Regions from separate parts of the Bradyrhizobium sp. LCT2 genome, predicted to be linked through region 3. Evidence: riboswitches for the same ligand, from Rfam matches in the RefSeq annotation. Region 3 holds a riboswitch; each other region holds the start of a gene.

Region 1 (7,678 bases), 1.6 Mb from region 3:
AGACCGGCAACCAGATCGGCGCGGTCTGCGGCTCGCTGGCCCTGCCCGCGATCGCCATCGCGTTCGGGCCGGCCTGGTGCTATGCGGCCGTTGCTGCCCTGGCGCTGTTCGCGATCGCGCTGTTCGAGTGGCTGCGGCCGGCCTACGCCGGCAAGCTCGTCCCGCCCCCAAAGCTCGATCTGCGCGCGCGGCTGGCACTGGTGACCGCGGACCGGCGGATCGCGATGCTGGCGCTGGCATCGATGCCGTTCAGCGCGATGCAGGTGTCGCTCAACACCGTCTTCGTCACGCTCGGCACCCGCGAGCTTGGTCTCAGCCATATCGAGGCCGGCATGGCGCTCGCCTGCGCGCAAGCCGGCGGCCTCGTCGGCCGGCTCGGCTGGGGCTACGTCGCCATGCGCCTCGACGCCCCCCGCGCCGTGCTCATCGTCATCGGCCTCGGCATGGCCTTCTGCGCCGCGCTGCTCGGCCTCGACGGCGGATCGCTCAGCCGCACCTGGCAGTTCGCAGTTGCGGCGCTGTTCGGCCTGACGGCGTCGGGCTGGAACGGCGTCTTCATCGCCGAGATCGCGCGCCTCGCCCCGCAGGACCGGATCGGCGAGACCACCGGCGCGGTGCTGACCGCGTCCTATGCGGGCCTACTGGCGGCGCCGGCCGTGGTGTCGATCCTGGACGGTGTGGCCGGCCTTGGCGCGGCGTTCTTCGCCTTGGCCTGTCTTGCCCTCTGCGGCACATTGGCGCTGATGTGGGGAGGCCATGACAAAACCGACGCATAGTGCGCGCGAGATCGCAGCCGCCGTCACCGCCGGGCGGATGACCGCCGTCGACACGGCGAAGGCCGCCCTTGGCCGCATAGACGCCGCCAAGGCCTTGAACGCAGTGGTCACGACCGATCCCGCACGCACGCTGGCCGACGCGGCGGCGGTCGACGATCGCCTGCGTGCCGGCGAGACAATGCCGCTGGCCGGCGTCCCCATCCTCGTCAAGGACAACATCTGGGCCAGCGGCTGGCGCATCACGCAGGGCTCGCGCCTGTTCGCCGATTTCATCGCGCCACAGGATGCAATTGCGATCGAGCGCCTGCGCAAGGCCGGCGCGGTCATCGTCGGCATTGGCGCAACCTCCGAATTCGCCAGCAAGGGCGTCACGACATCGCCGCTGTTCGGCCCGACGCGACATCCCCTCGATCCCGCGTTGACGCCGGGCGGCTCCTCTGGTGGACCCGCCACCGCCGTCGCAGCCGGCCTCGTGCCCCTCGCGATCGGCACCGATGCGGGCGGCTCGAGCCGCAGGCCGCCGGCCCATGTGGGCGTCGCCGGCTTCAAGCCGTCCTACGGCGCGATCCCTTATGGACCCGGCTTCGCCGAGCCGTTCTTCGGTCTGTCGGTCATCGCGCCGATCGCCGCCGACGTCGCCGACATCGCGCTGGCCTTCGAGGCCATGGCCGGTGTCGATGCGCGCGATCCGGATGCAGCCGGCATTGCGCAAGAAGCCGAGGACATCGCCGGCCTTCGCATCGCCTTCTCACCGCGGCTCGGGCTCGACGTTGCGGTCGATGACGTTGTCGCCAACGGGCTCGTTTCCGCAGTCGCGCGTCTCTCCGCCGCAGGCCTCAGCATCGCGCTGCGCGATCCCACCTGGCCGGCGGGTGCGACGGAAGAGGCCCTCATGCCGCTTCAGCACGCTGGCCTTGCCGCGCTCCATGGAGACGCTTTTCGCAAGGACCCGACTGTCTTCGACCCTGACATCGCCAGGCAGATCGAGCGAGGGCTGTCCTGGTCAGGCGCGGACGTCGCGGGTGCGCTGGTCGCGAGCGCCGCGATCGCCAATGCCTTCGCGGCCTTCTTCGCCGAGGTCGATCTGCTGCTGACGCCGACAGTCCCCTGCGTCGCCTGGCCGTTCACCCAGCTCGGACCCGACATGATCGGCGGCCGTGCAGCGAGCCCGCGCGCGCATGCGGTGTTCACGCCGTTCGTCAATCACGCCCGCCTGCCGGCGATCTCGCTTCCATGCGGCACCGACTCCCGCGGGCTTCCATTCGGCCTCCAGATCATCGCCCGGCGCGGCCAGGACCGCACGCTGCTGCGCGCCGCGCGGCATATCGAGGCGCAGTTGCAGGCGTAGCTTTGCGAGATCGCGACGATTTCGGAATAGTCGCAATATACCCCTGTTTTGCCCGACGGGTCAAATCGCGCCGATGCCTGCGTAAGCCGTTGATTCCACTATCACCGGCTACTGTGCATGGGGTTGTTTTCGCACTTTTTGTTTGATCGGGCGTCCTAGCTGGCGAAAGACAGACGCAACCGCCGCCAGCCGATGACAATGCCGGTGATGGAGAACACCAGTCCGAGCGCGCAGAGGCCGACGATCAGGACATCGCGCAAACGCGGATGCGCCTGCAGGACTGGAAAATCTAGCGTGTGCAGCGCGCCGTAGAACCAGCGATAGGCTCGCCGCGACGCATCCAGCCTTTGCAGCACGCGGCCATCGGCGCTGTCGATATCAAACCAGAGGCCGCCGCAGCGGGAACGGTAGACGGATGCACCGGGAACGACGGACTGCGCGGGATAATCGTCGCTATCCGCGAGAATAGACGGCGCATTGCAGGCCGTCGCAAGCCTCGTCACCATGCTCCCGATCACCCGCGCACTGACGACCGGCGCCTCCTCACTGTCGGGCCCAACCACAACCTGTTTCTCGAGACCAATCCGCTCGCGTCGATAGAGGCTGCCGTCAACGGCAAACCATTCGACCTCTCGGGCCGAGGGCGATATTCGCTTCCGTTCCGCCGATGGGGCGGTCGTCCAGTCCGGCGATGCATCGATCACGCCGGCTTCGGCCGGGGTCAGCAGCCCTCGCGAGAACAGCCGGCCGTGATCCATGGAGAGCCATCCACTGAAGATCCACGTCAGCACGAAGACGGTCGCCACGAGGCCGATGATATGATGAAGGGCGTGCCAGCCGCGATAAGGCGAGGAGATCCTGTATCCTCGCATCCTGGACCGCACGATTCCGAGCACTGCACCCAGCATGGCTGCAATCAGCGCCAACAGCGACAGCGTCCAGACCACGCTGTCCCACAGCGCCCAGTTGCTTCTCAGGACCGTCGGGTAGATCCAGTGCAGGACGCTTCCGACGAGATTCCAGCCGCGCTCGCTTCGCGTCGTATCCAGCACGACCTCGCTCGTGCGCGACGAGACGTAGACCTCCGTTCCGGCGGCATCGCCGAGGGCCACGCGAAACAAGGGCCGGTGACGATCAAAGCCGTTCGGCACGCTCCACTGGTCGTAGTCCGCCTGCGCAACGACAGCCGCATGCGCGGCATCGAGCCCGCGCTGGCGCGCATGAGCCCGCGCGATGGCGAGCGCGGCCTCGGGCGACCGCACCGATGCATCCTGCCCGTCTGTCGCGCGAACCGCGCGAAGGTGCGAGGACCCCGACACGACATAGACCGGCCCATCGCTCCGCTGAATCAGGCGCAGGCGCGTAGCATCGGCGATGCCGCTCGCGGCCACGGCATCGGCAACGCCGATCCTCACCTCCGTACGATCCACCGGCGCGAGACCGGCAATCCGCTCTGCTTCCGTCAGCGATGGAAACGGAACGAAGTGCATCACGATTCCCGTCGCGAACCACATCGCGAACAGCAGGCAGAACGCGATCCCGAGCCAGCGATGCAGCAGGACGATCGCGCCCATCATGTGGTCAGCGCCCTACCATTTGAATGCGGCCGAGAGTTCATAGGTTCGCGGCGCGCCCAGCAAGATCTGGTCGGGATAGAACGGATCGCCCCATATCGCGTAGCGCTTGTCGGCGATGTTGCGCACGCGGAAGGTCAGGCGAGCCTGATCGACCGCGTTGAATACCGTCTTGGGAATGTCGACGAAGGCATAGACGTCGGCGACGGTATACGCCTTCATCGTCACCGTGTTGGCATCGGTATTGTAGCGGTCGCCGACATGACGGCCGGTGATGCCGACTTCAACCGGCCACGGCGTGAAGAAGCGGTACGAGGCGCCAGCATTGGCAACGATGCGCGGCACGTTCGGCGGCGTGTTGCCCGAGAACGATCCGCCGACGAAATTGTAGTCGGCATAGCGCGCATCGACATAAGCGATGTTGCCCCACAGCCGAAGGGGCTCGATCGGCCGCACCGAGGCGGCGAGCTCGACGCCCTTCGACTCCTGCCGTCCCGCAATATTGAGCGCCTGCCCGCCGGCCGCCGCATAGACGTTCTTGCGCAGGATGTCGTAGGCCGAGAACGACCACTCCGCCCGGTTGTCCCAGAACAGGTGCTTGACGCCGGTCTCGTAGGTCCGCGCGGTCGTGAGGTCCAGCGGCTGGGTCGGCAGCAGCAGGAAGATGTTGTTGGCGGAGATATCAGCGCCGGTCGCGTACTGGCTGAAGAAGGTGAGGCCCGGAACGGCCTCCCAGGTGTAGCCGATGCGTCCCGTCACCGGCGCCCAGTCCTTGGTGAACGGAAAGCCCGCGTTCACCAGACCGTTCTCGTCGGTCGAGTTGCGGTCGAGCCCGATATGCTCGACGCGCAGCCCGCCGATCAGCGCGAAGGTCCGCGTCAGCTTCAGCCGGTCCTCGAACGACAGCGCCTCGTTGTCGATGCGCGCGGTCTGCTGCTTGGTCGCGAGCAGTCCGTAATAGCCACGATCGAAATCGACCAGCGGAACATAGTCGTTCGGGAATTTCGCCGCGCCTGGCCTGACGAAGTCGAGATAGCTCGACGACAGCGTCGTGACCAGCCGGTTGTCGAAGCCTGCGATGTTCGTGTCCCAGATCAGGTCGGTGATATTGCCGACAAGGCGCTGGCTGTGCGCGACATAGAAGCGCTCGCGATACACTTGGTTTTTCGTGGAATCGAACGCCTCGATCTCGTTGTTGAACCACGACCGCTCCGCGCCGTAACCATAGGCCTGACTCTTCAGCGTCAGGTCCGGCGCCAGTTTCAGCTCGAAGCCGCCGCGCAACCAGACCTCTTGCGCTACGTTTCGGTTGTCGAGAACGTTGTAGTTGGTGTTGAAGGTGCGGTCGTCGATCGTGACGGCCCCGAGGTCGGTCCTGTTGAAGTAGGTGCCGGAAACAATCCCCGTCGTCGCATGCGAGCCGCTGAAAGCGATCGGCACCAGCGGCGCGCCCCAATAGGCCTTCCCGCGATCCTCGCGGTACTCGATCGCACCCCAGACCTTGAGGCTGTCGGAGATGCGGTAGTTGAGCTGGCCGGACACGTCGAGCGTCTTGGTGTTGGTGTCGTCGACAAAGCCGTTGAGCGAGGAGCGGCTGATGTCGAAGCGGTAGTCGAGGCCCTGAACGTTGGTGCTGCCGCCCGAGCCGTAATGCGCGCGGAACGAGTTCAGGGAGTCGTACGAGAAGTCTGCCTCGTTGCGGATCGCTCCGGTGTGCGGCTGCTTGGTGACGAGGTTGATCGAGCCGCCGGCGGCGCCCTCGCCCGAGATCAGCGAGGCCGGGCCCTTCAGGAATTCGACGGCCTCCAGATTGGCGGTGTCCATGATCCGCGAGGTCATGTTCTGCGGGCCGATCTTGATGCCGTTGTAGAGCGTGTTGATCTGGCTGTTGGTGAAGCCGCGCATCGAGAAGCCCGCCGGCTCCCCCGGCGCGTCGCCGGAGGTGACGCCGACTGCGCCCTGCGCCACCTCGGACACGGTGCGATAGCCCTGCTCGCGCATGGTCTCGGCCGAGATCACCTCGACGGTCGCGGGCGTCTCGCGCACGGTGAGGCCGAGACGCGAGGCGCTCTCCGCCACCGCATTGCTGTTGAGCGGCGTTGGCGCCGCCGCGGCCGGTACGGCAGGCTTGGGCGCCGCCGATGCGGCCACTGGCCTGCGCGGCGTTGCGCGGCGCGCGCTCTGTGCGTCCCGGGCAGCCGGCTTGGCCGGCTTGCGGGACTGGGCGGGGGACACCTCGACAGGCGGCAGCGGTTCGCGGACCGGCTGCGCCAGCGCGGCGGGCAGATCGGCGACTGTAAACGACGTGAGAGCAGCAGAGGCGAGCAGGAATCGGCGCGATCGTACAATACGGATGGAAGACACAGCGGGACCTCGGTATGACGTCAGTGGCACGTCACAGCGAACGAGGTCTCACCCTGGGCTTGTCAGCCCTCCGATGAAGCCGAATGTCTGTACTCCCCGACCGACATCTTCGCGTGTGACCACGGCTGACGGCAGGTCTCCTGGCTCGCGGGTCGTCACCACTTCGTCGCCTTCCCGGGACCGAGGACCCAGTGGCTTCTGACGAAGGATTATCCGCTTACAGTTGCGGGGGCAGCCGCGGCATTGGGGAAACATCCCCGCACCGCATTCCCTTTTCATCCCCTCTCGGGGGAAACCGTCGCGAGCATCTAGGATTACGATCGAGACAGAGTCAATGTGGCAGTTGCGGCGTTATTGCCACAGCGACCAACTTCCTTGGAGATAGGCATGGAAGGCGAGACCTTCCTCTGGCTGATACGCCATGCACCCGTCGACGGCGTCGCGGGGACGATTCACGCGCAGGACGCGCCTGCCGATCTCGGCGATCGCGCGCAACTGGAAGCGTTGCGCCAGCGCCTGCCGTGGGACTCTGCGAGCTATGCCAGCCCGTCGCGGCGCACGGTCGAGACGGCGCGCGCATTGGGGCTCGAACCGGAGCTGATGGGCAACTTCAGCGAACAGGATTTCGGCGACTGGACCGGCCGGCGGCATGACGAACTCGCCGCAATGGGCGGCGAAGTCTACGCGCAATTCTGGAGCGACCCTGCGCACCTGAGACCACCGGGCGGCGAAAGCTTCGAAGATCAGGTCGCGCGCGTCCGCCTGGGCCTGTCGCGGATCGGAGCCGGCTCCGCAACGCTCGTCGTGCATTCCGGCACGATCCGCGCCGCACTGTGCATCGCGCTGGATCTTGCGCCGCAAGCTGCCCTGCGCTTCGTGATCGATCCGCTGTCACTCACCAGGATCGACCGGCTCGCGACCGGCTGGCGCGTCGTGTCGGTCAATCAGCGCGTGGTGTGAGCCCGATCAGGCCGGGCGATCCGGCACATTGGCCTGCGCGAACGTCGCCATGCCGTTGTGAAGCGCACAGGCCGATCGCACCAGCGGCAGCGCGATGGCGGCGCCCGATCCCTCGCCGAGCCTGAGATCGAGGCTGATCAGCGGCTGCACGTTCAGGGCGCGCAGCACCAGACGATGCCCCTGCTCCGCCGACTGGTGCGACGGCAAGAGGAACGGCTGGCACGACGGATTGAGGCGCACGGCCGCCAGCGCCGCGACCGACACGATGAAGCCATCGATCAATACGGGAATGCGGCGCTGCGCGGCCGCGATGATGGCGCCGCAGATGGCCGCGATCTCGAGGCCGCCGACGGCGCACAGGATTTTTTCGGGCGACGCAGCCGCAACGCCATGGCGCGCAACCGCGGCATCGATCACGCGCGCCTTGTGCGCACGGCCGGCGGCATCGACGCCGGTGCCGCTGCCCGCGATTTCCTCGGCGCTCACGCCGTGCAGACTCGCCGCGATCGCCGCCGAGGTCGTGGTGTTGCCGATGCCCATCTCGCCGAAGATCAGAAGATCGGGCTGGCTGGCTGCCGCGCGCGCAACCGCACGCTCGCCGGCCTCGAAGGCGAAGGCCAGCTCTGCGAGCGTGAGCGCAGCCTCGACGCTGAAAT
Region 2 (7,678 bases), 1.7 Mb from region 3:
GGGATGACCTCGATTGTCGGCAAGGGATCGAGCCGGCGCGCAATGCGCAGCGAGGAATCGTAGAGCGAAGGATCGCCCCAGATCAGCAGCGCGACCCTGCCGTTACCTCCGAGATGGCTCGAGATTGTCTGCGACCATTTCGCGGCAACCGCATCGTGCCAATCGTCCACGCCCTTGCGGTAGTCCGCCTCGCCTACGTCGCGCACGGGAAGATCGAACTCGGCGATACGCGTGTTGTCGCTGGTCAGCACATCCGCGCAGATCGTCCGCCTGAGATCGGCGAGATCGGACTTTGCGCTCCCCTTGCGCGGGATCAGGATGAGATCGGCCGCGTTGATGGCGCGGGTCGCGGCGTGCGTGAGCTGCTCGGGATCGCCGCAACCGATGCCTATCAGGGAGAGCGTGAGCATCATATTCGCGAAGGGCGGCCATGACGGCCGCCCTTTCGCTTGTCTCTCAGGCCGCGTTGTGCAGGCGCGGGGTGACGAGGCCGGGCGCGGTGACGCCGCGTAGCGACTTCGCCAGCGCCAGCACGGCGAGATCGGCCAGCGGCTCGATCACGATGACGAGCGCATAGGAGACCGCGAAGGTCGCGATGTTGACGAGGTTGGTCATAGCAAAACCGGAGCCATAGAGCGCCCAGAACGCCACCCAGCCGATGACGCCGGCCTGATAGGTCGTCGAAAGCGCCAGCGCCTGGCGATACCTGAGATCGACATAGGCGGTGTTGCGGGCAATGATCCGCGTGGCGATCGCCTGGATCGCGAACAGCGGCACCAGCAGCGTGGTGACGTTCATGCCGTATTGCGGCAGGTCGGCCGGCTCGAAGAAGACGCCCTGGAACAGCAGGCCGAGCGCGAGGCCGAAGGCCGCGGGGGCAGCACCGAACAGCAGGAACAAGGTCGAGCCGAGGATGAAGTGCACCTCGGACACGCCGACCGGGAAGTGCGGCAGGATCTCGAAGAAGGTAAAGACGAGGCCGGTGGTGGCGAGGGTCCGCGCCGCGAACGACGTGATGCCCTGTTCGCGCACGGTCTCGACCGCGAGCTTCAGCGCAACGCCGCCTGCGGCGATGCCGGTTGCGTAACTCAACACGAGCTTGGCGCCCGTCACGATCCCGGGTTCGATATGCATGGCTCAGTCCTTTCCTGCCGTCACACCCGACGGCCTTGGCCTCAAAACATGCACGGCCGGTCTCCTGGCTCGCGGTTCACTGGGGATCTCCGGCCTTCCCGGACCTTGCGATCCAGTGGCGGTTCGGAGCCCCTCACCGCTTACAGTCGCGGGGGCGGCTGGGGTTTTGGGCGCCGCAACTGGGTCCGCCCATCCCCATTCCCGATTATGCTCCGGCGCTTTGCGCCACCTCGAGCACCATGCTTGTCCTGTGTGCCCCTTTCGCGCAGCCTGCGTCAAGGGCCGAACGGCGGCGGTCGCCGTCATGACGGGTATTCTCCCGCCAGTGCGCCGAACAGGATCACGGCGGCCGTCGAGGCAGCCCCGCCCCGCGCAAGCTGCTCGGCAAGCTCGGCAATCGTGGTGCGGACCAGCCGCTCGTCGGGGCGGCCGAGGGATTCGGCGAACAGCGCCGGGGTGGTCGGCGCGAGGCCGTGCGCGATCAATTTTGCGGCCAGCGCCGGAAAGGTGCGGCGGCCCATATAGACTACGGTAGTCGCCTCCGGATCGGCCAGTGCCGCCCAGTTCAGGTTCTGCGGCAGCTCGCCGGTGACGTCGGCTCCGGTCACGAACTGCACCCGGCGCGAGGTGTGGCGCCGCGTCAGGGGGATGCCGGCTTGCGCAGCGGCCACGCAGGCCGAAGTGACGCCGGGAACGATCTCGTAGCCGATGCCGGCCTCGCGCAGCGTTTCGAGCTCCTCCTCGAGCCGGCCGAAGATGCCGGCATCACCGGACTTCAATCGCACCACGCGCGCGCCGGTCGCGGCATAGTCGACCAGCAGGCGGTTGACGTGATGCTGCTTGGTCGAGGGCCGCCCGGCGCGCTTCCCGACCGCAACGAGATTGGCGCCGGGACGGGCGAGATCGAGAATCGCGCCGGACGCGAGGTCGTCATAAAGCACGACATCGGCCTCGCGCAGCCGCGCGGCACCCTTGAGCGTGAGAAGCTCGGGGTCGCCGGGACCGGCGGAGATGAAGGAGACAAAACCGCTCACCGGTCCTCCGCGATCAGATGGAAGAACGTGCCGGTGGCATTGCCTCGGCGCGACCCGGTCTCGGCGATGACCGCACCGGTCGCGTCGTGCACGACCGCGAGCGGCGTGTCGGGCTGGGCGGCAATCGTCGAATAGTGGAATTCGTGGCCGCGCAGGCGCGCGCCGGGGCTATGTCCCGGCATCGGTGCGGCGAGTTCGGCGAGACGATATCCCAGATGCATGCGGCGTTTGGCAAAGCTCGTCTCCAGGCCGAGCAGGCCCGCCATCTCATGGCGGACACCGTCGGCGTCGGTCAAAGCGGTTCCGAGCACCATATAGCCTCCGCATTCACCGTGCACCGGTCGTGTCTCGGCGAAGGCGCGCAAGCCGCTGCGAAAGCGCGCGTTGGCGGCGATCTTCCCGGCATGAAGCTCGGGATAGCCGCCGGGCAGCCAGCAGACATCGGCGCTTGCGTCGGGCGCCTCATCGGCAAGCGGCGAGAAGTTCGAGATGTCGGCACCCGCCGCGCGCCAGGCTTCCAGCATATGCGGATAGACGAAGGAGAATGCCGCATCGCGGGCAAGCGCAATGCGCTGCCCGGGCGGCGTCACGTTCAACCCATTCGCAGCCGGTTGCGGCGCCCAGGCGGCCGCCGATTGCAGCACCGCATCGAGATCGACATGCTCGGCGACGAAACGCGCGGCCTCGTCGATCAGCTTTCCGATCTCCGCCTGCTCCTCGGCCTGCACCAGGCCGAGATGCCGCTTCGGCAGGCTGATCTCGGCATGGCGCGGCAGCGCGCCGAACACGGCGATACCGGCGTCGTCAAGCGCGCGCCGTACGAGGTCTTCATGGCGCGGGCTGGCGACGCGATTGAGCACGACGCCGGCAAGGCGCACGCCCGGGCGGTAGTCGCGAAGGCCCGCAGCGATCGCCGCCGCCGTCTGCGCCTGTCCCGAGGGATCTATCACCAGCAGCACCGGCCAACCCAGCATCTCCGCAATGTCGGCGGTGGCGCCTGTGCCGGAGACGCCACGCGCGGCGACGCCGTCGAACAGACCCATCGAGCCCTCGGCAAGCACGACATCGGCGTCGGCGCCGCGGCCGACGAGATGCGCGATTCCCCCGCGATCCATCGCCCAGCTATCGACGTTGACGGAAGCGCGGCCCGTCGCAGCGGCATGGAAGGCGGGATCAATATAGTCGGGCCCGCTCTTGAAGCACTGCACGTTCAGTCCGCGATTGCGCCAGGCGCGCGCGAGCGCCAGCGTCAGCGTCGTCTTGCCGACACCGGAGGCGGGCGCGGAGATGACGAGCCCCGCCGGCATCAGGAGGCCTCCGGAAAGCGCGGCTCGGCGCCGACCGGCCGATAGCGGCGGTCGTAGTCGGCGGCATAGAGGCGGCTCTCGTCGAAATCCGCGGCGCCAAGCGTCTTGCCGACCAGAATGAGCGCGGTGCGTTCCATCTCGGTGCCGACGGCGGCATCGAGCGTCGCAAGCGTGGCGCGGACGATGCACTGGTCCGGCCAGCTCGCGCGCCAGACGATGGCGACCGGGCAATCCGCGCCGTAGTGAGGCAGCAGCTCCGCAATCACCTGGTCGAGCAGATGGATCGACAGATGGATGGCGAGTGTCGCACCGGTCGCAGCGAAGGCGGCGAGCTTCTCCCCTTCGGGCATCGCACTGGCGCGGCCCGGCGTGCGCGTCAGCACCACGGTCTGAGCGAGCCCCGGCAAAGTCAGCTCCACCTCGAGTGCCGCGGCGGCGGCCGAGAAAGACGGAACGCCGGGCGTCACGGTGAAGGGAATGTCGAGCGCACGGAGACGGCGGAGCTGCTCGCCCATCGCCGACCAGATCGAGAGATCTCCGGAATGCAGGCGCGCGACGTCCTTGCCGTCCGCATGCGCGGCGGCGATCTCGGCGATGATCTCGTCAAGCGACAACGGCGCGGTGTTGACGATCCGCGCATCCGGCGGGCAATGCGCCAGCACGCCCTCAGGCACCAGCGAGCCGGCATAGAGGCAGACCGGACAGGCGGCGATCAGGTCGCGTCCGCGCAACGTCAGCAGATCGGGAGCACCCGGCCCGGCGCCGATGAAATGCACCGTCATGCACCGTCTCCTTCCGCGATCGCGGCCGTCGCGGTACGGTCCTGCGAGACCACCCGCGTCGCAATCAATCGCGCGCGAGGGCCGGCCGCGGCGAGCGCCGCGGCTTCGGCGACCGATCCGGTCCCGAACTTTTCCGCGATGAGCCTGGACTGCGTCGGCGTGTCGATGCCGGCCAGCACCTCGGGCGACACCGCCCTGATCGGCACACCGCATTCGCGCGCGAGCTGCTGCAGCGCTTCTGCATCGGCCTTGTCGCTGACGGTCGCCACCGCCGCAAGGCCTTCAGCGCCGCCCGCTGCCAGCAGCGCCTCACGCAACGAGGCCAGCGTGACGTCCTGCCTGAATCCGAGCCCGGCGACCTTCATCGGACCGCACTCCACTGCACCACGGGACGCGCCGCCTCCCAGGATCGGTAGCGGCCGAGCGGGCCGGCATGGGCGATCTCGACCCGCATCAACTCGCCGCCGTGGCGCTGGTGCAGTTCGCCAAGCAGCGCTTCCGTTTCCAGCGTCACCGCATGCGCAACGAGCCGTGTGCCTGCCCCGATGCGCGACCAGATGGCATCGAACATCGCGCTATCGAGACCGCCGCCGAAGAAGACCGCATCCGGCGCGTCCAGCCCGGCGAGAGCTTCGGGCGCACGGCCCGTGACAACAGCGATCCGATGCGCCAATCCGAACGCCGCCGCATTGCTGCGGATATTCGCGGCGCGATCTTCGCGCATCTCGATTGCCGTCGCCGTCCCGCCGCAAAGCGCCCACTCGACCGAGATCGAACCCGATCCGGCGCCGATATCCCACAACCGTTCGCCCGGGCGCGGTGCCAGCGCCGAAATCGCGAGCGCACGCACCGGCCGCTTGGTGATCTGGCCGTCATGAGCGAAGAGATCGTCGGGAAGTCCTGCGCTGCGAGGAATGCCCCGAGCTCCCTTCGCCTCCACGGCCACCGCGACCAGGTTTCCGGCGAGATCGCCAGTAAAACCATCGGCACGATGTTCCGCAATGCTTTCGCGTGGCCCGCCGAGCGCGGCGAGAGTCCAGAATGCCGAGGCGCCCCATCCGCGCTCGCTCAGCCATTTTGCAAGGTCGCCTGCGGCCTTGCCGTCACGCACGAGGCAAATGATGCGCGCGCCAGGCGCAAGGTGTGGCACGAGGCGCTCGAAGGGCGCGGCGTGGAGACCGAGGCAGACGACGGATTCAAGACGCCAGCCGAGCCGCGCAGCGGCGAGCGAGAATGTCGACGGCGCCGAATGTGCGACCCACTCACCCGCCTCAAGCTTGTCGGCAAGGCTTGCGCCGGCGCCGTGCCAGAACGGATCGCCGGAGGCCAGCACCGCGGTCGGCCGGCCGCGGCGGCTGAGCACGACCTCCGCATCGAACGGCACCGGCCACGGATGGCCGCGCCCGGTCACACCGGCAAGCGCGAGATGACGCTCACCACCGAAGACGGTTTCGGCCTCACGCAGCGCCTTTCGGCTTGCGTCCGACAGCCCGGCAAGGCCATCTTCGCCGATACCGATGATGGTCAGCCAGGGATCAGCCATGACACGCGCCCTCATTCTGGGCGGAACGAGCGATGCGAGCCAGCTTGCGGCGGAGATCGCGCGCGCCGGCATGGATGCCGTCTATTCCTATGGCGGCCGCACCCGTGCGCCTGCCGACCAGCCGCTGCCGACCCGCATCGGCGGCTTCGGCGGCGTGAGCGGGCTCGCCGATTACATTCGCCGTGAAGGCATCACGCATGTGATCGACGCGACGCATCCTTTCGCTGCGGAGATGAGCCGCAACGCCGTCGCGGCATGCGCGGAAACCGGCACGCCGTTGATCGCGCTCGAACGCACCCCCTGGGCTAAAACACCCGGTGACAACTGGATCGAGGTCGGCGACGTCGATGCAGCGGTCGCCGCTCTGCCCGAGTCGCCGGCAAACGTGTTCCTCGCCATCGGCCGCCAGCACATCGCGCCGTTCGGGAATAAACCGCAGCACGCCTACACACTGCGCTTCGTCGATCCGCCCGAAGCGCCGCTGCCCTTCCCGGCTGACGTGATCGTGTCGCGCGGACCGTTCACGCTTGATGGCGAGCTGGAGATGCTGCGTACGCGCGGCGTCATATGGATCGTCGCCCGCAATTCCGGCGGCGATGGCGCGCGCGCCAAGATCGACGCGGCCCGCACGCTCGGCCTGCCCGTGATCATGATCGCGCGGCCGGAGTTGCCCGAGCGCCAGCGGGTCGAGAGCGTGGCCGAGATCATGCAGTGGCTTGGTCATCGCACCTGCCTCGGCGCATAGATCCAGCGGCCGACACGGCGCGTCTGCGAGTTGCCGACGATCACCAGCGTTCGCATGTCGGCCATCTCGGGCCGCGCCGCGTTGAGCGTGACGGTCTCGAGCGTCTCGTCGGATGCGCTGATCGCGCGCGCGAAGATCACGAGCCGCTCGCCGCAGCCGGCGTCCTTCAGCACGGCCAGCGCGCGGCCAAATCCTTCCGGCCGGCTCGCCGAACGCGGATTGTACAGAGCGATCGCGAAATCCGCTTCCGCGGCCAGCCGCAGGCGCTTCTCGATCAGCGCCCATGGCTTGAGATTGTCGGAGAGATTGATCGCGCAGAAATCATGGCCGAGCGGCGCGCCGGCACGCGCGGCCGCCGCCAGCATCGCAGTGATGCCGGGCAGCACGCGGATCGGGAGCTCGCGATATTGCGGCGCCTGCTCGAGCGCCTCGAACACGGCCGATGCCATCGCGAAGACGCCAGGATCGCCGGAGGAGACGACGACGACCTGCCCGCCTTCGGCGGCCAGGCGCAGCGCCTCGCTCGCTCGCGCGAGCTCCTCGCGGTTGTCGGATGGATGCAGCGTGAGCCCCGGTCGCGGCGGCACGCGCGCGACATAGGGCGCATAGCCCAGAATATCGGTGGCGGAGCCCAGCGCGGCGGAGACCTCGGGCGTCACCAGCGCGTCACTGCCCGGGCCGAGGCCCGCGATGGTCAGCGTGCCCGTCATTCGGCGGCGTCCAGATGCCGGCCCTTGCCGTGCACGAGCACGATCGCAAAATAGGGACAGTCGGCGGCATCGATCTCGGCGAGCCGCGCGACGCGCTCGCCCGGCATGGTGCCGCGCTCGACCAGCCAGGCATCGTCCAGCCTTCCGGCGGCGGCAAGCGCGCGGCGCACTTTCGCAAGATTGCGGCCGGTCTTCATGACGACCAGCGCATCGGAGTCCCGCATGCGGCGCTCGAGCTCGTCCTCCGCGAGCGTGCCCATCAGCACCGTCGTCACGTCGTCGCCGAGCGCGATCGGCTGGCCGACGGCATTCCAGCAGCCGACCATGCCGGGAATGCCCGCGATCACCTCGATCTCGACGCGTCCCTGCAAGCGCGTGTGCAGATGCATGAAAGAGCCGTAGAAATAGGGGTCGCCCTCGCAG
Region 3 (7,678 bases):
CGGCCGGGCAGCGGATAGGCACTGAAGCGGCCGTCCGTAAAGGTGCTTGCGATCGCATAGTCGTAGTAGAGCGCGTTCAGCACGTTGTTGACGCTCAAAGACCAGAAGTAGCGCTCGTACTGACCGCTGAGCTTGAGGTCGATCGTGCCATTGGCTGGGATCGGCCGCTGTGTTCCCGCCTGGTCATTGTCCATGCGCCGCTCGCTCCAGAAGCGCGCGGTGGCGTCGAGCACCACATAGTTCTGCCAGATGTTCCAAGTGACGCCTGCACTCGCGGTGTAGCGCGACACCAGCGGCACGTCGTTGCCGGCCCAGACGCCCTCGCGAAACACGGCCCTTGTATAGGCCATGCCGGAGCGCAGGAGCAGAGAGTCGTTGACGCGATAGGACAGACTGGTCTCCGAGCCGTAACGGCGGGTCGGATCGAGATTGGTGTTGTAGAACAGGACCGGGTTGAAATGGATCTCATTGGCGAGGTCCATCAGATAGAGACTGCTCTGCAATTGCAGCCCGCCTCCCTTGATGCGCAGCCCGCCCTCGACATCCTGCGAGGTCTGGGTCTTGAGCCGGAAGGTCTGCGGCAGCGGATTGAAGAAGGGGTCGAATGAAGGGCCCGATGACACTCGCTCGTCGACGTCAGGCGTGCGGAACGCGCGCGCAGCGCGGCCGAACAGCGAGACCATGTCGTTGAGGCGATGCTCGGCACCGAGATGCAGAGCGTACTGGGTCTCGTCGCTCCTGAGCGGGAGCGCGCCCATGTCGGTGTTGAACGGAGCTGCGGCGTCAAAATGATCGCGCGCCGAGAGACTGACGTTCTGCACCCGCACGCCATAGGAGACGTCCGTCGCCGGCGCCACACCCAATGCGTGCTGAAAATAGCCCGCAACCGTCTGCTGCCTGAGATCGTAATTGTGCCAGGGCGCGAGCCCCTGGCCGGCGCCGCGGTTCTGCTGAAAGCTCGCATCGTAATAATCGAGGCCGGTCAGCAGTTGCGACGGCATCCCCAGCAGCAAGCCCTTCACGCTGAGCCGCGGCGTGATCGACCATGTCGTCAGATCGGCATCGACATAGGTGGACGTGAACAACGCGGGAACCGGCGCTGGGCCGGAGAAGAACGCGCTCTGCTGCTTCTTGTCGCGCACGCCGCTGTCCACGATCAGATCGACGCCGTTGAGCAGGGTCTTCGTGAAGCCGGCTGTCGCGCTGAAGCCCTGCTGGTTGGCGTAGTTGAAGGGTGTGCTGGTGCCCCGTCGGTTGGTCGCGAGCTCGTCGACGCCGATGGACGGATCGACGGTGCGGCCGCCCGGCAATCGCAGCTCCTGATTGTCGCCGGTAACGGTGACGAAAGCAGTCAGGCCTGATGTCGTATAGTTCAGGTTGCCGACGCCATTCTCCTGGAGAAGGCGATTGTTGTCGCGGTAGCCGTCTGTCTTGACGGCATTGCCGTAGAACGAGGTCGACCACGGACCGGAATTGAGCGACGTCGAGACATTGCCAAGCCTGGTGTCGAACGAGCCGAAGCCGGCCTCGATGCGCGCGGCAACGGGCGGCCCGCCGACGCCGTTCCTGGTGACGATGTTGATCACGCCGCCGACCGCATTGTCCCCATAGAGCACCGCGCCGGCATTGCCGCGCGTGATCTCGATACGCTCAATGGAATTGAGCGGGACAGTGGAGAGGTCCACCTGCGCGATGTCGATGTCGTTCAGCCGCCGTCCGTTGATCAGCACCAGCGAATTGGCAGTGGCAGACGCGCCGAAGCCGCGCAGGTCGACGCTGGTCTTCGCGCCGATCTGGCCGCCATAGAGCGTCGTGATCTGGGCACCCGGGACTTGCGTCGCGATGATCTCGGCAAGCGTCTGCGAGGGCGCATGTGCGATATCCGCGGCCGTGATGACGGTTGTGACGGCCCCGACGATGCCTCCGTTGCCGGCGACCGCCTCGCCGGCGGAGCCGGACGAGCCGGCGCCATTGCCTGCCGGCGCTTCGCTCGGGGCTCGCCGCCTCGCCGTATCGCCATCGCCGATCGCCCTGGCGCGCGTGCGGTTCTGATCGTCGGGCCTGGTCACTTCGACCGGCGGCAGCTGCTCGGCGGCGGCTTGCTGCGCGAAAGCTGCGGGGAGATCGATCGCATGGAGGAAAACGGCAGCAACGATGCCGGCGCGAAGGCGCCTGGCGGCAGAGACAATACGGGACACAGTTGTAACCTCGGCATGACGTCAGTGGCACGTCACAGCGAACGAGGCTTTACGGCGGAGCAATCGATTGCTCCGGTGAAGCTAATGCCTGTACTCCCCGACCGACATCTTCGCGTGTGACCACGGCTGACGGCAGGTCTCCTGGCTCGCGGGTCGTTACCTTACGTCGCCTTCCCAGGACCGAGATTCCCAGTGGCATATGACGAAAGATTCACCGCTTACAGTTGCGGGGGCAGCCGTGGCGTTGGGACAATCCCGGCGTTGGGACAATCTCGCACCACGTTCCCTTTTGATCTCCGTGCGGAGAACCGTCACCGATCAATCTACGAGGCGGCCGTACGGAGAGTCAATCGACCGGTTGAACGATGAGCTGCAAACGCGAGGCAAACACAATCAGTCAGGCTTCCGCACCGCGCGCGTCGTGACCACCGCCCGCTCTCCGGCATCGACAAGCTGGCCGATGCCGGTTCGGCCCGCGAGCGCGCAGCGGACGATGTTCTCGGCGACCGACCTGCGGAACCCATGATCCTCGCCCCTGGGCCGATTGCGGCAAATCCGATCCAGCGCCAGCTTCATGTTGATCCGTGTACGGGTGTCGAAATGCGCGCTGATCATTCGCCCGGCCTCGATACGTGATGTTGGGGCGGAAACGTCCGACGATCGCCCGGGTTCCGACACGGGATCGCGCAATAGAGCGGCCGCCTACGCCCGCCCTCTCTGGCGCTGTGCCTGAGCCCAGGCCACCGTGACGTCGCGCGGCGGGATGTCGATGCGCCGGATCGGCGTCAATTCGCCCGAGGCGGAGATGATCGCGGTCTCCTCGCGGCGACAGCGCGGACACACGAAGCGGACCTCGCTCGGGGACGTCGACCAGCTCGAGCGTTTGACGTTGGCCGCCATCGGCCACGCGTCGCACTGCGAGCACGACACCAGAAACCGGCCGGGATCGAGCATACCCATTCCATCCGACTCCGCGTCCTGCCTGCTCCTACCAATGATTATGTCAGGTGAATCGTTCCGGTGCCCCGACACCGTCAACCCCTCAATGCCCAAGGGGCCCGGCGATCCGGCCCTCAGGCTTTTGCAAACCGCTGGCCGATCAGTGCGCGCCCTTGAGCGTGCAGGACGTGGTGCAGGTGACCGTGTTGCCATGGTCGCACGCCTTGCAGGCGGCCACGCACTGGTTCATGTCGCGGGGGTTGTAGGAGCTGTAGTTCCGCACCGGGCAGGCTGCGGTCGAGCCGGTGATGTCCTGTTCCTGGTTGCAGGCCGCTGTCATGAGCGCGAGGATGAGGACCGCAAGCAGACGCATGGGATTGCCCCGAAAAAGCACCGGCAAAGCAACATCAGCGAGACACGCTGCATTGCAGCGAGTCCCGGCATTCCCACTGCGAGCCATCGCGAATCGCGACGCTCGCTCCCGTCAAAGGATGCGTGCCAAATGTTAAGAACGGATTGCAGCCGCCTTCAGGCCGCAGCGCTGGTCGCGACCGCAGCCCGCGTCTCGCGCGCAAGCTGATAATAGTGCTCGGCGAGCTTGAGATAGAATTCGCGCTTGGTGCTGTCGGTGGCGAGCTTGGCGATCAGCTCGCATTCGGCCGTGAGCGTCTCGAACCGTTCCAGCCTGTCCTCAAGTTCTGTCATCGGCGTGTCCCCATCAAACGCCTCAAGGACGATCACCTAAGCCTGGGAAATAGGTCACGGCGAACATCGTTATCGAGTAGAAACAATTTTTCCCGCGCGGCGGCTTACTTCTGCTCCAGCCGCCAGGCACCGTCCCACCTCTCGTCCGGCGGATTGACCTCGAACTGCGCGATGCGGGCGAGCAGCGCGCGCGAGGGACCGTCGCCGGGGACGGCTTCGAGCGCCGCGTTGAAGGCGGCGCGGGCCTCGTCGAAGCGGCGGGCGCGATAGGCGGCAAGACCTTCGGCATAGAGCGTGCGCAAGCCGTCCTGCGCGGCGGTGAGCACGCCGGCCCTCGCCATCACCTCGAAGATCGCCTGCGGCGCGCTCTGGCCGGCGACCGCGAGACGATCGATCTCGCGCAATTCGAGGCGCTCACCGACCGCATCCGCCGTCGCCTGCGAGATCAGGATGCGGGTGCCGTAGACCTTGTTGACGGCCTCGAGCCGCGAAGCGAGGTTTACGGCATCGCCCATCACGGTGAAGCTCATCATCAGCTCGGAGCCGATGCTGCCGGTGAGGACCTCGCCGGTGGCGATGCCGATGCGCAGGTCGCAGGGCACGGGCATGGCGCGGATGCCGAGCAGATCGGGCAATTGCTTCTGCAGCGCGGGCACCTGGTCGGCCATGTCGATGGCGGCACAGCCGGCAAGGAGTGCCGGCTCATCCTCCTCGATGAAGGGCGGGCCCCAATAGGCCATGATGGCATCGCCGATATATTTGTCGATGACGCCGCGATTGCTCCTGATCGGGGCCGACATCACCGTAAAATAGTGGTTCATCACCTTTACGAGGCCGCGCGGGGTCATGCCCTCACTCATCGAGGTGAAGCCACTCATGTCGCAGAACATGATGGTCATCACCCGGCGCTGGCCGTCGATGGCGACCTCGGGCCGTTCGATCAGGCCCTGCACCACCTTGGGATCGATGTAGCGGCCAAACGTCTCGCGGATGCGCTCGTTGTGGCGCAACTGCTCGATCATGCGGTTGAAGGCGGCCGCGAGCTCGCCGATCTCGTCCTGGGTCGAGACGGCGATGGTCTTGTCGAACCGCCCGGCCTCGACCTCGCGGGTGCCGGCCAGCAACAGCCGCACCGGCCGCGTGATGCCGCCGGACACCAGCAGCGCGAAGGCAAATCCGACGATCGCGGCGAGCAGGGTCACGATGCCCGACACGATGATGGCCTGGCGCTGGTGGCTCATCACCTGCGATGTCGAAGCGAAGACCTGTGTCAGCATGTCGGCGCGGATCGCATCAAACTTCCGATTGAACTGGTCGCGGATGGCGTCGATATGCTCCAGCGTACTGCGGGCTTCTGCCATCTGCTTGGCGTCGACCTGCTTGAGCAGCTTTGCGTGGTCCTCGTTCAGGTCGCGGCGCAGCTCGGTGACGGCAGTCTCGATGCGGATCTCGATCCGCGCCAGCGCGGCATTGTCGGACGGCGTCCTCGGGTCGTCGATGATCGCGTTGATGAGCTTGCGTGCGCCCTCGGCCTCCTCCTCGATCTTGCGGTCCGCTTCCTCGAACTCGCGCAGGCGCGCCGCATAGGCCTCCTCGTCCGAGGACGCCTGCATCTTCATCATGACCATGCGCCGCAGCGCCACCGACCGCTCCAGCGAGCGGATATTGGCGCGCGCCAGATCGCCATAAGCCGGGATGTAGCGGTTGGTCAGCTCGTCCAGGAGGACGCCGACCTGGCTCGACATCACCATCGACAGGATCGAGGTGACCAGCATCAGGACGATCAATCCGAGGGCGATGCCGACGATCTTGCGTCGGATCGACTGGTTGAAAATCGGCATAGGTGCGGGGCAAAGGCTGAAAGGACGGGTCAGGGAACTCAATACACCGGATTTCAGCCCGGGAATACGCGCAATCTGGCCCTTCACGGCGCCCTGGACCGTGCGCAACCGTCGCCGGAGCCTTATTCGTTAACAAAGGTTAAAGGGGCCTATTCTATTCCCCGTTGCAAGAGTTCCCGCCTTCCATCCGTATTTTGCCGCATTGTTGCGACAGCGTGACAAATGCGAAACGATGCCGTGGCATCGTTTTCGGCGTCACTTTGATTCTCGAGCCGCATGTCGTCGCGGACTTTGGTTTGTACTGGTTTCGCAGGGGGGACCACGGAATGAACCAGTGCCTACGCTCGCTCGCGTGTGTCGTTGCCGTGGCCGCCTTGGCTCTCCTTCCGACGGAGCTGGCGGCGAAAAGCAGTCACAAACCGTCCGCGTCGAAGAAGACGCATGAGGCGAAAGCCGGCAAGCAGCGCCACGCCGCGGCGAAATCGCGCCATGGCAAGCACGCCGAGGCGAAGCGCAAGCCGAAGAAGCAGGACGACGAGCCGTCAGACAAGCCGGCAGCGCCGCCGCTGACCGGCGACCTCGCCGCGCTGAAGGACGCGATCGATCTCGCGCGCAAGGGCAAGACCGATGACGCGAGCGCGGCGCGCGACCGCATCGCGGATCCCGCCGGGCAGAAGCTCGCCGACTGGTTCATGCTGCGCCATTCCGAGAGTACCGCGAATTTCAAGCGCTATGCCGCCTTCCTCGCCGCCAATCCTGACTGGCCGAGCAGCGCGCTTTTGCGCCGGCGCGCCGAGGCGCGGCTGTGGCAGGAGAAGACCGACGCGGCCACCGTGCACAAATTCACCATGGACCGCCCGAGCAGCGCCAAGGGCAAGTTCGCGCTCGCCCGCGTGCTGCTCACTGAAGGCGACAGCGACAGGGCCGCGCGGCTCGTCCGCGAGGCCTGGCGCACGGACGAATTGTCGGAGCGCAGCGAGGAAGATTCCTACGAGGCGTTCCGCGATCTCCTCACCGCCGACGACCACCGCGCCCGCATGGACAAGCGGCTCGGCGCCAAGGACTATGCCGGCGCAAGGCGCGCGGCAAAACGGCTCGGCGAGGATGCGCTCGCGATCGTCAAGGCCTGCGCCGCCGTCACCGGCAAGGCCAACAAGGCCAAGGACTATCTCGATGACGTTTCGACCGAGGCGCGCCGCGATCTCGGCTATGTGCTGTGCCGCGCGCAATGGCATCTCCAGAAGGACCGCATCGACGATGCGGCCGAGGTGATTTTGGCCGCCGCACCCGACGCCATGGCGGCGCAGGACACCGACGCCTGGTGGCGCGAGCGCCGTTTGCTCGCGCGAAAACTGCTCGACCAGGGCAAGTTCAAGACCGCTTACGACGTGGTGCGAGCGGCGGCCGTGCCGGCGATGGAGGTCTACCGCGTCGACTACCACTTCATGTGCGGCTGGATCGCGCTGCGCTATCTCGACGATCCCAGGACGGCGATGATGCACTTCGCCGCGATCGACGAAGGCTCGGCCAATCCACTCGCGCTGTCGCGCGCCCATTACTGGCGCGGCCGTGCCGCGGAAGCGATGGGGGCGCCGGCCGATGCGCGCCAGAGCTATCAAGCGGCGGCGCGCTACCCGACCGCCTATTACGGTCAGCTCGCCCGCGCCAAGCTCGGCCTCGACCGCATCGAGCTGCGCCCGCCCTCGCCCGTGCTGGCCGCAGCCGACCCGCAAGCCCTGGACGAGCGCGTGCGCGCGGCCGACATGCTCTATGGCATCGGCGAGCGCGACACGGTGTTCTACTACGCCGAGGATCTTGCCAAGGAGAGCACCGACGTCGCCGCGCTCGAAGGCCTCGGCGAGCTGGCCGGACAGCGCAACGATGCCCGCGTGATGCTGGAGGTGGGCAAGTCGGCGCTTGCGCGCGGGCTCGCGCTCGACCATTACGCCTTCCCGACCATCGGCATCCCAGAGCACAAGCAGGTCGCACCCGCGA

Evidence for each region. Region 3 has a riboswitch for cobalamin ahead of EI171_RS23940 (TonB-dependent receptor). Riboswitches for the same ligand answer to the same signal wherever they lie in the genome.
Region 1: another riboswitch for cobalamin. It lies ahead of EI171_RS31595 (TonB-dependent siderophore receptor); the one in region 3 lies ahead of EI171_RS23940 (TonB-dependent receptor).
Region 2: another riboswitch for cobalamin. It lies ahead of EI171_RS31615 (energy-coupling factor ABC transporter permease); the one in region 3 lies ahead of EI171_RS23940 (TonB-dependent receptor).

What each region holds. Positions count from the first base shown of each region.
Region 1 covers NZ_CP034432.1:6,603,520-6,611,197, forward strand. The annotation lists gene EI171_RS31580 (MFS transporter) at 1-776, shown strand, start outside; gene EI171_RS31585 (amidase) at 757-2,124, shown strand; gene EI171_RS31590 (PepSY domain-containing protein) at 2,280-3,701, opposite strand; gene EI171_RS31595 (TonB-dependent siderophore receptor) at 3,714-6,062, opposite strand; cobalamin riboswitch at 6,175-6,377, opposite strand; gene EI171_RS31600 (histidine phosphatase family protein) at 6,450-7,022, shown strand; gene cobT (nicotinate-nucleotide--dimethylbenzimidazole phosphoribosyltransferase) at 7,029-7,678, opposite strand, start outside.
Region 2 covers NZ_CP034432.1:6,611,951-6,619,628, forward strand. The annotation lists gene cobF (precorrin-6A synthase (deacetylating)) at 1-410, opposite strand, end outside; gene EI171_RS31615 (energy-coupling factor ABC transporter permease) at 457-1,134, opposite strand; cobalamin riboswitch at 1,171-1,382, opposite strand; gene cobA (uroporphyrinogen-III C-methyltransferase) at 1,437-2,168, opposite strand; gene EI171_RS31625 (cobyrinate a,c-diamide synthase) at 2,165-3,475, opposite strand; gene cobM (precorrin-4 C(11)-methyltransferase) at 3,475-4,257, opposite strand; gene EI171_RS31635 (cobalamin biosynthesis protein) at 4,254-4,622, opposite strand; gene cbiE (precorrin-6y C5,15-methyltransferase (decarboxylating) subunit CbiE) at 4,619-5,800, opposite strand; gene EI171_RS31645 (cobalt-precorrin-6A reductase) at 5,799-6,545, shown strand; gene cobJ (precorrin-3B C(17)-methyltransferase) at 6,521-7,255, opposite strand; gene EI171_RS31655 (precorrin-2 C(20)-methyltransferase) at 7,252-7,678, opposite strand, start outside.
Region 3 covers NZ_CP034432.1:4,955,304-4,962,981, reverse strand. The annotation lists gene EI171_RS23940 (TonB-dependent receptor) at 1-2,198, opposite strand, end outside; cobalamin riboswitch at 2,312-2,526, opposite strand; gene EI171_RS23935 (hypothetical protein) at 2,592-2,813, opposite strand; gene EI171_RS23930 (hypothetical protein) at 2,901-3,158, opposite strand; gene EI171_RS23925 (hypothetical protein) at 3,298-3,510, opposite strand; gene EI171_RS44850 (hypothetical protein) at 3,666-3,842, opposite strand; gene EI171_RS23920 (adenylate/guanylate cyclase domain-containing protein) at 3,947-5,683, opposite strand; gene EI171_RS23915 (lytic transglycosylase domain-containing protein) at 6,010-7,678, shown strand, end outside.